Regions from separate parts of the Rossellomorea sp. y25 genome, predicted to be linked through region 1. Evidence: riboswitches for the same ligand, from Rfam matches in the RefSeq annotation. Region 1 holds a riboswitch; each other region holds the start of a gene.
The links. A riboswitch is a leader RNA that binds a small molecule or an ion and turns the genes downstream of it on or off. The one in region 1 is predicted to bind thiamine pyrophosphate.
Positions count from the first base shown of each region.

Region 2: linked by a shared signal. The riboswitch ahead of thiT (energy-coupled thiamine transporter ThiT) and the one ahead of tenA (thiaminase II) in region 1 are both predicted to bind thiamine pyrophosphate.
Region 3: linked by a shared signal. The riboswitch ahead of AAEM60_RS07235 (ABC transporter substrate-binding protein) and the one ahead of tenA (thiaminase II) in region 1 are both predicted to bind thiamine pyrophosphate.
Region 4: linked by a shared signal. The riboswitch ahead of thiC (phosphomethylpyrimidine synthase ThiC) and the one ahead of tenA (thiaminase II) in region 1 are both predicted to bind thiamine pyrophosphate.

Region 1 is NZ_CP145886.1:2,477,094-2,480,249, reverse strand. It holds gene AAEM60_RS12385 (sensor histidine kinase) at 1-725, shown strand, start outside; gene AAEM60_RS12380 (response regulator transcription factor) at 722-1,321, shown strand; TPP riboswitch at 1,610-1,717, shown strand; gene tenA (thiaminase II) at 1,835-2,533, shown strand; gene AAEM60_RS12370 (ECF transporter S component) at 2,526-3,104, shown strand; gene AAEM60_RS12365 (ATP-binding cassette domain-containing protein) at 3,119-3,156, shown strand, end outside.
Region 2 is NZ_CP145886.1:397,197-400,352, reverse strand. It holds gene AAEM60_RS02115 (VTT domain-containing protein) at 94-741, opposite strand; gene thiT (energy-coupled thiamine transporter ThiT) at 890-1,486, opposite strand; TPP riboswitch at 1,556-1,654, opposite strand; gene AAEM60_RS02105 (hypothetical protein) at 1,738-2,037, opposite strand; gene AAEM60_RS02100 (thioredoxin family protein) at 2,268-2,594, opposite strand; gene AAEM60_RS02095 (general stress protein) at 2,727-3,050, shown strand; gene AAEM60_RS02090 (histidine phosphatase family protein) at 3,087-3,156, opposite strand, start outside.
Region 3 is NZ_CP145886.1:1,453,030-1,456,185, forward strand. It holds gene AAEM60_RS07225 (aldo/keto reductase family oxidoreductase) at 1-485, opposite strand, end outside; gene AAEM60_RS07230 (phosphotransferase) at 572-1,477, shown strand; TPP riboswitch at 1,555-1,664, shown strand; gene AAEM60_RS07235 (ABC transporter substrate-binding protein) at 1,840-2,826, shown strand; gene AAEM60_RS07240 (thiamine-binding protein) at 2,839-3,132, shown strand; gene AAEM60_RS07245 (ABC transporter permease) at 3,129-3,156, shown strand, end outside.
Region 4 is NZ_CP145886.1:3,661,346-3,664,501, reverse strand. It holds gene AAEM60_RS18430 (ABC transporter substrate-binding protein) at 1-16, shown strand, start outside; gene AAEM60_RS18425 (copper homeostasis protein CutC) at 243-935, shown strand; TPP riboswitch at 1,018-1,134, shown strand; gene thiC (phosphomethylpyrimidine synthase ThiC) at 1,283-3,040, shown strand; gene AAEM60_RS18415 (hypothetical protein) at 3,018-3,156, shown strand, end outside.

The sequences.
Region 1 (3,156 bases):
TGATCATTTGGATAAGCGTCATTCTGTTACCGTTTAATATTTATAATCGAAATAAACAGGTGCAGCTCGAAGATCAGTTGGAAGATGCTAATAAACGTATTTCAGACTTGGTCAAGCAGGAAGAACGCCAGAGGATTGCCCGTGATCTACACGATACTTTGGGTCAAAAGCTTTCTCTCATCGGTTTGAAAAGCGATCTGGCCAGAAAATTGGTGTACAAGGATCCAGAGCAGGCCCGGAGTGAATTAAAGGATGTTCAGCAGACGGCACGAACCGCTTTGAGTGAAGTAAGGACAATGGTTTCACAAATGAGGGGTATTCGATTAAAGGACGAAATCGTCCGGATCAAACAGCTATTAAAGGCAGCGGAAATTGATTTCGTGATGGATGATGAAGTCATGCTGCCCCAAGCATCACTCTTTCTGGAAAATATCTTGAGCATGTGCCTAAAAGAAGCCGTGACGAATGTTGTCAAACATAGTAAGGCTTCATACTGTGAGCTCATCATTGAAGAGTCGGATAAAGAGATGACCATTGTGGTGAAGGATGATGGTGTAGGAATCGGAGGAGATTACACACAGTCTAAAGGCAGCGGTTTAATCGGGATGAGAGAACGCTTGGAATTTGTAAATGGAAGTTTAGACATCCTTACAGAGAATGGGACCATCTTGATTATGAGAGTGCCGAAAGTGATTAAGCAGACAGACAGGGAGGGAATGGAATGATTCGAATTGTTATCGCGGAAGATCAGCGAATGTTATTAGGTGCCTTAGGCTCGTTACTTAGCTTAGAGGATGATATGGAAGTGGTGGGAAAGGCGGGCAATGGAGAAGAAGCCATTGCCCTCGTCCACGAGCTGCAGCCGGATATTTGTATCATGGATATTGAAATGCCTAAAAAGACCGGTCTTGAAGCAGCAGAGGAGTTAAAAGGCGAAAATTGCAAAGTGATTATCCTGACAACCTTTGCCAGGTCCGGTTATTTCCAGCGTGCATTAAAAGGGGGAGTGAAGGGTTATTTGTTAAAGGACAGCCCAAGTGAAGAACTGGCGAACTCGATTCGCCTTGTGATGGAGGGTAAACGTATTTATGCACCAGAGCTCATGGACGATGTGTATAGTGAAGAGAATCCTTTGACAGACCGTGAAAAGGAAGTGTTGGAGCTGGTTGCTGACGGGAAAAACACGAAAGAGATAGCCGATGAGCTTAGCCTGAAAACGGGTACCGTCCGAAACTATATCTCTACCATACTCGACAAGCTTGAAGTTAAAAATCGAATCGAAGCCATCACTCAATCAAAAGAAAAAGGATGGTTTAAATGATGGGCAGGGAGGGACTTCCAACATGGAAGCCCCTCCCTACTTTAATTGTAATGATTGTCATCCCATAATCCATTTTTGTATATTTATACATTTGTAGTATGCAGTTAATATTGCTGTAAAGAGCTTTATTCTTAAAGGAATTTCATTAAAATTTTTAAAGTGGGTATCCTTTGCTGTGATTGGTTTTGTAGGGGAAGGGCGAATGGGAAATTGATGAAAGGTTTTCTTTTTGGTGTTGACAAGCAAAAGAATCATGGTACGATAGCATCGAATACAAAATTTCATAGGACGATCCACTAGGGGTGCCTTATTAAAGGCTGAGATTAAAGTATGACTTTAAGACCCTTTGAACCTGATCTGGTTGAGACCAGCGTAGGGAAGTGGTGTTTGACGGTCGCGTAGAATCGTAATCTTACATTCTGATCTCAAGCCACTTTCTGTATGCTGCATGCATAATGGGAAGTGGCTTTTTTGTTGCCCAGTTCGGGTCGTCTGGAAAAGGAGAAAGATATTATGTCATTTTCAACGTACTTAAGAAACGAAGTAAACGAAATTTGGGAAGCGAGCTTTCAACATCCTTTCGTTAAAGGGATTGGTGAGGGAACCCTCCCCCTTGAAAACTTCAGGTATTACATCCTGCAAGATGCCTATTACCTATCCCACTTTTCAAAGGTGCAGGCACTTGGGGCAGCCAAAGCAACAGACTTACATACTACCTCTAGAATGGCAACACACGCTGTTGGGACAAATGAAGCAGAGCTTTCACTTCATGAAAATTTCTCAAATCGATTAGGGATCACGGAAGAAGAAAAACAGCAGTTTGAACCTGCTCCTACGGCTTATGCGTACACGTCACATATGTATCGGTCCGCTCAGTATGGGGGGCTCGCAGATATTCTGGCGGCAATACTCCCCTGCTACTGGTTGTATTATGAGATCGGTGAACGCTTGAAATCATGTACACCTGAGGAGGCCATTTATCAGGAGTGGATCGCAGCTTATGGGGGAGAATGGTTTCGGGAGTTAGTGGAAGAACAGATTCAGCGACTGGATGGATTGGCAGCAACGATGACAGAAACAGACAAGGAAAGAATGAAAGAGAATTTCATTTTGAGCAGCATTTATGAATTCCAATTTTGGGAAATGGCATACACACTCGAGAAATGGCCGTTTCAGTCTTCTTTAGTCAAAGAAGGTAAAGTACATGTCTAAATTAAAGCTGACGGACATTTTAGTAACGGTCGTGATCTCCATAGGTTTTGGAATTATATATAAGCTTTGGGGACCGGTTTATAACCTGTTAAAGCCATTTGGATTGCATGCGGATCAACTGATCTATGGCATGTGGTTCATGGCGGCAACCGTGGCTTTTTTAATCATTAGGAAACCTGGTGTCGCACTTCTGGCAGAAATTGCAGCATCTTCAGGGGAATTTCTCATGGGAAGTGAATGGGGCCTCGAGGTACTCCTATTCGGTCTTATTCAAGGATTGTTTGCAGAGTTGATTTTCCTTATCACCCGCTATAAGCGTTATGATGTCATCATCATTTGTGCAGCAGCTGTGGGCTCAGCAATTGGCTCAATCCTGATGGACTACTTTAAGGGATACATGGGAGACCTGGTTCTGTGGAATTTATCACTTTTTATTGGTGCCAGATTAATAGGATCCATCGTGATAGCAGGCATAGGAGCCTTTTATCTCGTTAAGGCTCTGGAGAAAACGGGGGTAACCAGTTTAGTCAGAAATGCAGAGCAAAAAGATTATGACGCGTTGAATCAGTAAAGGAGGGAAGGACGATGCATGTTGAAAATCTGCGCCTTACATTCTCCGGTTC
Region 2 (3,156 bases), 2.1 Mb from region 1:
TATTTTTTGAATAGGTCTAGTTTATAGGAAAGAATGGGTGTAAGCAATGAGGAAGGGGATGATTTTACGAAGATTTAATCTGCGTAGAGGGTTTTAGGATTGAGTTTTTTTGTAACTTGACGAAAATTTTTCAGTCTCCGAATCTTTACTAATCATCCTTCTATTCCCTTTTCTCTTCCTTTTAAAGAGAATGTACAAAACAGTTACCAGCACAAATCCTGTTAGAACCAACAGTTGATATTCTTCTACCAACCCCAAGATCACTTCTCTATCACCATCATAGAACTTGCCTATACTTAAGAAAAAAAAGGTAGACGGAGCTATCCCAAGCATAGTAAGGAGAGAATACACTTTCAAATCCATTTTTGCCATGCCTGCCATGAAGGGGATGATATTTCCTAAATGAAGGGGACTTGCAATTGCTACGCTCCAGATTCCGTAACGGTTGAACTTTTCCTGAGCTTCTTTGAGCTTCTTCCGTTTTTCAGGTTTCAACCTTGCCTCAAGCTTCGCACCTAATTTTGAACTGATAAAATAAGGAATATAGCTACCCGCTGTATAAAGAAAGCTTCCTATTAGAGAAAGCACTCCTATCTCCATCCACGTTAATTCTAAAATAAATCCCATTGTTACGATGAAAAAAGTGCCCACAAAAGGGAAAGCACTTCCTTCAATAAATAGAGAAAGCAATACACCCCATATCCCCCACTCTGCCGAATAATTTGCCATGATTTCTTCCATCGAGGTCACTCCTATATGAACGAATAACTTAAGTATAAAAAAATCACCAACATGCAAACAGAAGCCGTAGAAGTAAATACTTCTAAGACCTGGGATGTATTTTCATAGAAAAAAGACCAGCCTCTTTATAGTGACCGGTCCAAATAACTTAGGATGCCTTTCGGTTGCTTTCTTGAGGAGATACCCTTACTTTGATCAATCTTGGCACTGTGTTGAGTACGATCAGCAGAGCGATTGAACAAAGAAGAGCTGAGCCCAACATGGTGATTCCGTTTGCTGCTAATGAAAAAAGTAGCGGCGACATGCCTTTTGGCGCATATTCTGCAAAGAAGACATATCCTGCGATGAAGTGCCAAAAATATCGACCCAGACTACCTAAAAACGTAGCAGCCACTACCCACATGACCGCTCTAGTTCGACGGTTACTTCTTACTGAGGATTGGATCTTACCGGAAAAGAATCCGGCAAGACCGATAAAGGCAAAGGCGATGAAATATTCAATTACCATTTGCACTGGAGTCGCAATCCAAGCGTCACCCAAGGCAATCTGCAATAGGCCCCATACAAATCCAGCCAGTATACCAGCCTTCCATCCTCTTCGATATGACAATAGAAAAATAGGAACCATTGCTATCGAAATGGAGATACTGGGTGATAGCTTAATAGAAGGAAGCATATCAAGGATAACGGCGAATGCCGCCATCAATGAGGCTTCAAGTAAAACGACAAGACGCATGTTTTTCATAAAAGAATCCCCCTTGTAAGATGAAACGAAACCATAAGGGGGCTGAATGTAAAAGGAAAAATAAGCCATGCTGCTTACTATCCACATCCCTACGCTAGTACTAACTAACAGGTTCAGAGGGTCAGAACAGATTGTTCACTCTCAGCTTTCGCTCCCCTTGTGGTAACGTTTATAAAGTTGTTTGGTTTTATTATACATGAAGAATGAAATGATAAAAGATAGAGAGGTTCACTCTTTAACTTCGCTATTGATTAAGGTGACTCATTAAGAGGATCGTGAAGTATGATGACGGGCATTGACTTAGGGGTAACCATGAATCCATAGACTTTTCCGTCCTTGTCCTTATACGCTACAGAATAATCTCCAAACTGGGGTGAGAATTCGACGTTCTGGTATTCGAGGTCCAGATCTTGATACTTCAGGCTGATATACAGGTTAGTGGCAATTCTTGCTGTCAAGTGTTGTACACTGGAAATCCGGTTGGCTACTATTATGAGGATGATTGCTAAACCAAGTAACATGACTTTCTTTGTCCTGGACAATCTGATCATTCATCAAGCCCCCTTTTATTTCTTCATGACTACTATACTCGTATACTCTCTATTATATACCTATTCACCGAACCATGACAAAAGAGCTACTTTTTTAGCAGCTCTTTTTCATTGTCTATAATCCCCAACTTAAAACAGCTCTCGATTTTTAATTTTCACAGTATTAAACAACCGTTTAATACTGTAAACTTTGACAAACCAACAACTTTCACGCTTAATCAAACGTTTGTTTAGTTGTCTAACATCTTCACCAGACGGGACATTTGGGTATGTAACTCATCGATTGGAACGAATCGGGCCTTCCTGAACATTTCTTTTCCATCTACAAATACGATGACCACCGGCACAGTAAAGATAGAGAACCCACCAGCTATTTCCGGTATTTCCCCTGCATCGGCATGAATGGACTTTACATCTTGAAACTCTTCCAGCACCCCTTTCACTTGGGGCAGTAGAGCGTGACAAACAGAGCAATTGGGTCTGGATATGTATAGTAACACCATCTTTTCTCCTGCCAGAGTAGCATTGATAGTTTCTAAAGAATGAACTTCTTCCATATCTAACCGTCTCCCTTCTTTCATTACACACACTAGTAATATGTATACCCACCTATTCAAAGGTTTACTAATAGGAACCCGCGGGAAAAGATAAACGAAGACAAAATAATTTGAAAAATGGAGGAGATTGAATTGAAACCGACTGTTAAGGAATTTTATGACGATAAGGAATTAATTACAGAAGTTGAAAAGCTTTCTTCTCAAGGTATCGACAAACACAATCTTTATGTATTATCCCATGATGATGACCGGACGGACAGAGTCGCTGATCGGGCTGACGCCAATGAGATCGGTGTTAAGGAAACAGGCATCGGGACTGCAGTAGGGAACATGATTCTGAATAAAGGCGACGAACTCCGAAACAAGCTGATGGAAGTTGGATTTTCCCACGCAGAAGCGGATCAGTACGAAGGAAAGCTCGATGAAGGAAAGATATTATTGATTGTTAAGAACTGACCTTATAGAACAATGACTTAGGATGATTCCCCGGAATCATCCTTTTTTGTCTTGAAAAACATATAGCTTCCCGTTTGCTGGTCTTCTAAACTTAGGGCCATTAAAC
Region 3 (3,156 bases), 1.0 Mb from region 1:
TCTTTAAAGTTTGATACTCCAAAGTGACGTACCTTTCCTTCTTCCTTCAATTGAGTGAAGGATTCAGCCACTTCTTCTCCATTCATAAATGGATCTGGCCTGTGAATCAATAATAAATCGATGTAGTCCGTTTTTAGATTCTGCAGTGAGTTTTCAACAGATGTCAAAATATGCTTTTTACTCGTGTTGTAATGATGTGTTTTATGTTCCGGACGATTTTCAGAAGGGAGGACAATACCGCATTTCGTCACAATCTCCATTTTCTCACGTAAGGAAGGCTGAAGGGCAAGGGCTTCACCAAATAAGGCTTCACACATGTACGAGCCATAAATATCTGCGTGATCAAAAGTTGTGATTCCATTTTCAATATTTTCCTGGATCAAAGCAAGGGTTTCTTCCTTTGATTGATTCCAGTCTGCAAGTCTCCACAACCCATGAATGATTCTTGAGAATGATAAGTCTTCCGTCATTTGTATTCTTTGCATGGATGCAACCTCTTTTCATATGGTATGTAGACATTCTTTCATAGTCATACTAAACGTATATTACTATGTTTGGAAGGGAATTAAAAATGATTGAACCTCTTCATGATCTATTATTGAACTGGAAGGTTCATCCTTCCTGCATAGAGACTGTGGACAGTCATCCGAATGTTTATAAGGTAAAGAATCTGGGGAAGACATATTATTTGAAAAAAAGATTCAATTCTTCTGTGAAGATGCTAGAAGAAGAGTATCTCTTAACGACCTATTTACAGGAAAGCGGACTTACCGTTGAAAGGCCATTGCTAACGGTCTCACACCAGTCTTATGTACAACAGCATCAAGATTTCTACTCCCTGTATCCAGCCCTCGAAGGAAAGCCAGTACAAGTCTATTCCTTAGCTTCTCTTAAAAAGGCGGGAACGTATCTCTTTCAACTCCATGGCAGACTAAAACAATATGTCTGTAAATACGAGGTAGAAGAATGGAAAGTTGACACACATTTGAGAGAGTGGATAGCCGTGCAAGATCCGACATCGATTGAAATATGGGGGAAAGGGTTTATAGGCAGGCTAAATGAGTGGTCTTTCTCCTATAGCAAATTGCCTCATCAACTCGTACATAGTGACTGCCACCCGCGTAATATCCTCATAAATGAGGAAAGGGTGACCGGGGTCATCGATTTTGAAAGGATACGAAAAGCCCCCCGTATAGCAGATATCGGTTACTTTATCGCAGGGATCCTCAAAGACCTGGTACAGCAAGATAAGAAAGAGCATTTCGAATGTATCCATACCTTTTTGGCGGGGTATCACTTCGATGCTGCCTTAACGCAAGATGAGAAGAGACTGCTGCCATTCTTAGTCATTATCTTCCTTGTCCAATATACGTTTTTTTACAATCAAAAAGGGTATTCACATCTTGTATCTACCTATATACCGTTTATTAACGGACTTGTAGATAACGGTGATTACGAACGAGCCTTTCAAATTTAATTAACTTTAATAGGAAATGCTTGAATATCCATCTACTCTGTGGCAAAGTAGGGTAGAAGATAACGTTTAATTTCATAGTAAAAGTGTAGGGGAACCGGTATGGCCGGTTGAGATTGTATCCTGTAGATACTGACCCTTTGAACCTGAACTGGCTGATACCAGCGTAGGAAACATTCTCTTAAACAATACATGATCATGTTTAACGATGCGTCCCGGGCTGAAGGCTTGGGGCGCTTTTTGTTATAGTGTCCCAAAGCTTTTTAGGTTCCATCTGCCTTTTGTTTTACATTCATTCACCTTATTAAGTGAAGAATAACGAATAAACGTTACAACTACATATGAGGATTTGAGGAGGAATCAAGATGAAAAAATGGATGGTCATCATCTGTGCTGTCTTTCTTTTAACTGCCTGCAGCGGTGGAGGAAATACGGCAGATGAACAAAAGGATGATCTTAAAAAGGTATCGGTCGTACTGGACTGGACACCGAATACCAATCACACTGGATTATACGTTGCGAAAGAAAAAGGATACTTCGAAGAGAAGGGGCTGGATGTGGATATCATCTTACCAGGTGAGGCTGGGGCAGATCAACTCGTTGCCTCGGGTAAAACTGAGTTCGGGGTTGGATACCAGGAAAGTGTCACACAAGCCAGGGTACAGGATGTTCCCCTCGTATCAATCGCTGCGGTTATACAGCATAATACCTCGGGGTTTGCATCACCTAAGAGCAAGGATATTACGACACCAAAGGATTTTGAAGGTAAAAGTTATGGCGGTTGGGGTTCCCCTGTTGAAAAAGCTGTCATGACATCGATTATGAAACAAGAAAACGCAGATGTAGAGAAAGTGGATTTTGTAAACATGGGAGATACAGATTTCTTTACTGCCGTGAAACGGGATGTTGACTTTGCATGGATCTACTATGGATGGACAGGTATTGAAGCAGAGCTTCGCGGTGAGGAATTGAACATGATGTACGTAAAGGACTACTCTGAAAAACTGGATTATTACACTCCTGTCCTGACAACAAATGAAAAAATGATTGAATCAGATCCCGATACGGTTAAAGCCTTCTTGGCAGCTGCTTCAAAAGGGTATCAGTTTGCAATCGACAAACCGAAGGATGCAGGTGAAATTCTTTTAGAGGCAGCTCCGGATCTTGATGAAGAATTAGTCATGAAGAGCCAGGAATGGCTGGCTCCTAAATACAAGGATGATGCTGACAGATGGGGAGAGCAGAAGCTTGAGGTATGGGAAAACTATGCTTCATGGATGTATGAGAACAATTTATTAGATAAGGAACTGGACAGTAAAAAAGCTTTTACAAACGAATTTTTACCAAATTAAGAGGTGAACAAAATGGGGAACGCACTCGTAAGCATACAAATTATTCCGAAGACGAAAAATGGTGAAGACGTTATACCATACGTGGATGAAGCCATCGCGATCATTGATAAATCTGGTGTCCGTTATGAAGTCCATCCATTAGAAACGACAATGGAAGGAAATCTATCTGACTTATTTAAGGTGATTGAACAAATGAATGAACGAATGATTGAAATGGGCAGCTCAAACGTCATTTCTCAAATCAAGGTATTATATCAGCCGGCCGGGATTGAAATGGATCAATTAACGGAGAAGTATAAAGGATGAAAGCATGGATATCGAAAGGATGGA
Region 4 (3,156 bases), 1.2 Mb from region 1:
TTTATTTTCTGAATAAGATTGAATGGGAGATGGGGAAGACAATGATTTGCAAGAGGAATCATTGTCTTTTTCTGATAGATTGTTACTTTTTATAGGATTTGTAATGCAAACGTATGAGTATTGTCTTTTTAAATAACAACATATTTCATATTTTTGCGGGGAAATCCTTTTCATCACAAGTTCAACAATCTTCAACATTGTGATAAAGTTAACGTAACATCATCACGTTAGGAGAATTCAACATGAGCAAACTGGAAGTCATAGTCTTGAATGAGGAAGATGCCAAAGTTGCAGAAGCATCCGGAGCAGATCGACTTGAATTGGTGTCTGCCATACATGAGGGAGGATTAACTCCTGATTTTCATGTGATAGAAAAAGTATTAAGGACCGTTTCAATTCCTGTTCAGATTATGATCCGATTACATAGTAAATCTTTCTCGTATCAGTCTGATGAATTGCATACCATGGTGGAACAAGTTAGAACAATGGTTGAAATGGGAAGCCGTGGCATCGTCTTTGGCGCATTATCACATGAAGGTAAGCTTGATTCCCACGCTTTAATGGAGATCGTACAAAGTGCGAAGGGTCAATCGATTACTTTTCACCGCGCTATCGACCTGTCTGATGATCCAGTAGCCTTATGCAAAGGAATATTCCATTCAGGATTGAACGTTGATCGAATTCTCACATCAGGCGGAAAATCTGAAGTGAGTAAGGGACTGGAGGCGATTGGTAAAATGAGGGAAATAGAGCAAATGGGTGGTCCCACTATCATGCCGGGTTCGGGTTTAACTGTGGAAAATATAGGCGAAATACACAGCAAGCTAAAAGCAAGAGAATATCATGTAGGATCAGGTGTCCGTCATAATGGGAGCTATGACTTCGGGATAGACCCTGAAAAGGTAATGGAAATCAAACGTGTGATTATGTCCTAATTTGATTTTGTTACTATACTACTATTGGAAAAAAGAATGAATCATGGTAAAAATAGTATGTAATACAATAGAATACTATCAATATTTCTACTAGGGGAGTCCGATAAATTGCTTGGACTGAGAGGAGAACGCATAAGTTCTTTGACCCTTTGAACCTGATCTGGATGATACCAGCGTAGGGAAGTAGTGCGGAAGCGTTTATTTGTGTTTTGAGGCGCTTACTACTTTTTGACATTTCGGGTTCTGATTATTCAGGACCCTTTTTTGTGTCTTCATGTCCTTTTGTTGAACAATGGGATGCCTGACGCAGTAACTTCTAAGATCCAATCAAAAGGAGGAGAAGTTAAGTGGCGATCGAGTTAAAAACGCAATTTAAAAACAGTAAAAAAGTATATGTCGGAGGATCAAGACCAGACATAAATGTACCGATGAGAGAAATAGAACTGAGTAGGACGAATGTTTCCTTGGGCGTTGAAGAGAATGAACCGGTTCGTGTATACGATACAAGCGGACCTTATACAGATGAGCGTTACCAAGTCGATATTCATAAAGGGTTACCTTCCGTTCGCACAGAGTGGATCCTGGAACGTCAGGATGTCGCCGCTTACCCGGGACGTGAAATCGAACCGGAAGATAACGGCTATAAAGGAGACGATCCTTATGCACACGTAGAGGCGTTCACTACTATCAAACGTACCCCAATACGGGCAAAAATGGGTCGTAATGTGACTCAAATGCACTATGCAAAAAAAGGAATCATTACACCGGAAATGGAGTTCATCGCTATCCGGGAAAATGTTGATCCTTCATTTGTAAGAGAAGAAGTAGCAAAGGGCAGGGCCATCATTCCTGCCAATATCAATCATCCTGAATGTGAACCGATGATCATCGGTCGTCACTTTCATGTGAAAATAAACGCGAATATCGGAAACTCTTCTGTATCATCTTCCGTTGAAGAAGAAGTGGAGAAAATGACGTGGGCAACTCGTTGGGGTGCCGATACCATAATGGACTTATCAACAGGTAAAAACATTCATACAACAAGGGAGTGGATCATTCGAAACTCCCCTGTCCCTGTTGGTACGGTACCGATCTATCAAGCACTAGAAAAAGTAAACGGAATTGCTGAGAATCTTACATGGGGTGTGTACAGGGATACATTGATCGAACAGGCGGAGCAGGGTGTTGACTATTTCACCATTCATGCAGGTGTTTTATTGAGGTATATTCATCTGACGGCTGATCGTACAACAGGCATTGTTTCCCGTGGAGGTTCAATCATGGCACAATGGTGTCTTGCCCATCATAAAGAGAACTTTCTTTATTCCCATTTTGAAGATATATGTAAGATTTTAAAAGCCTATGATATCTCCGTTTCCTTAGGAGATGGTTTAAGACCCGGATCAATTGCTGATGCGAATGATGAAGCACAGTTTGCCGAGCTTGAAACATTAGGCGAGCTAACCAAAATTGCTTGGAAGCATGATGTACAAGTCATGATTGAAGGCCCTGGTCATGTACCGATGCATATGATTAAAGAGAATGTGGATAAGCAAATGGAAATCTGTCATGAAGCTCCTTTTTATACCTTGGGGCCATTAACGACAGATATTGCACCGGGGTATGATCACATTACTTCCGCCATAGGGGCTGCCATGATCGGTTGGTTTGGGACAGCCATGCTGTGCTATGTAACACCGAAAGAGCATCTGGGATTACCGAATAAAGATGATGTGAGAGAAGGTGTCATTGCTTATAAAATCGCAGCACATGCAGCGGATTTGGCGAAAGGCCATCCAGGGGCACAAGTCAGAGATAATGCCGTTTCTAAGGCTCGATTTGAATTTAGATGGAATGACCAATTTAATTTATCCCTGGACCCGGAGCGTGCAAGGGAGTATCATGATGAAACACTTCCTGCAGAAGGGGCAAAAACGGCCCATTTTTGTTCAATGTGTGGCCCGAAATTTTGTTCAATGAGAATATCACATGACATAAGGGGAATGAAGGAGACTAGCATGAATGATGCTCATAAGGAAATAGAAAAAGGATTGAAAGAAAAATCGAAGGAGTTTGTGGAAAATGGATCAAACATCTATCGATAAACCTTCTTGTCATGTACTGAAATTGAAGAATGAGATCGTAAAGCTCAATCAGAGAGTCATCCAACTCGAAAAAGAAGTGAAGAGCATTCAGGAAAACTGCAGACATGTCTTTTATG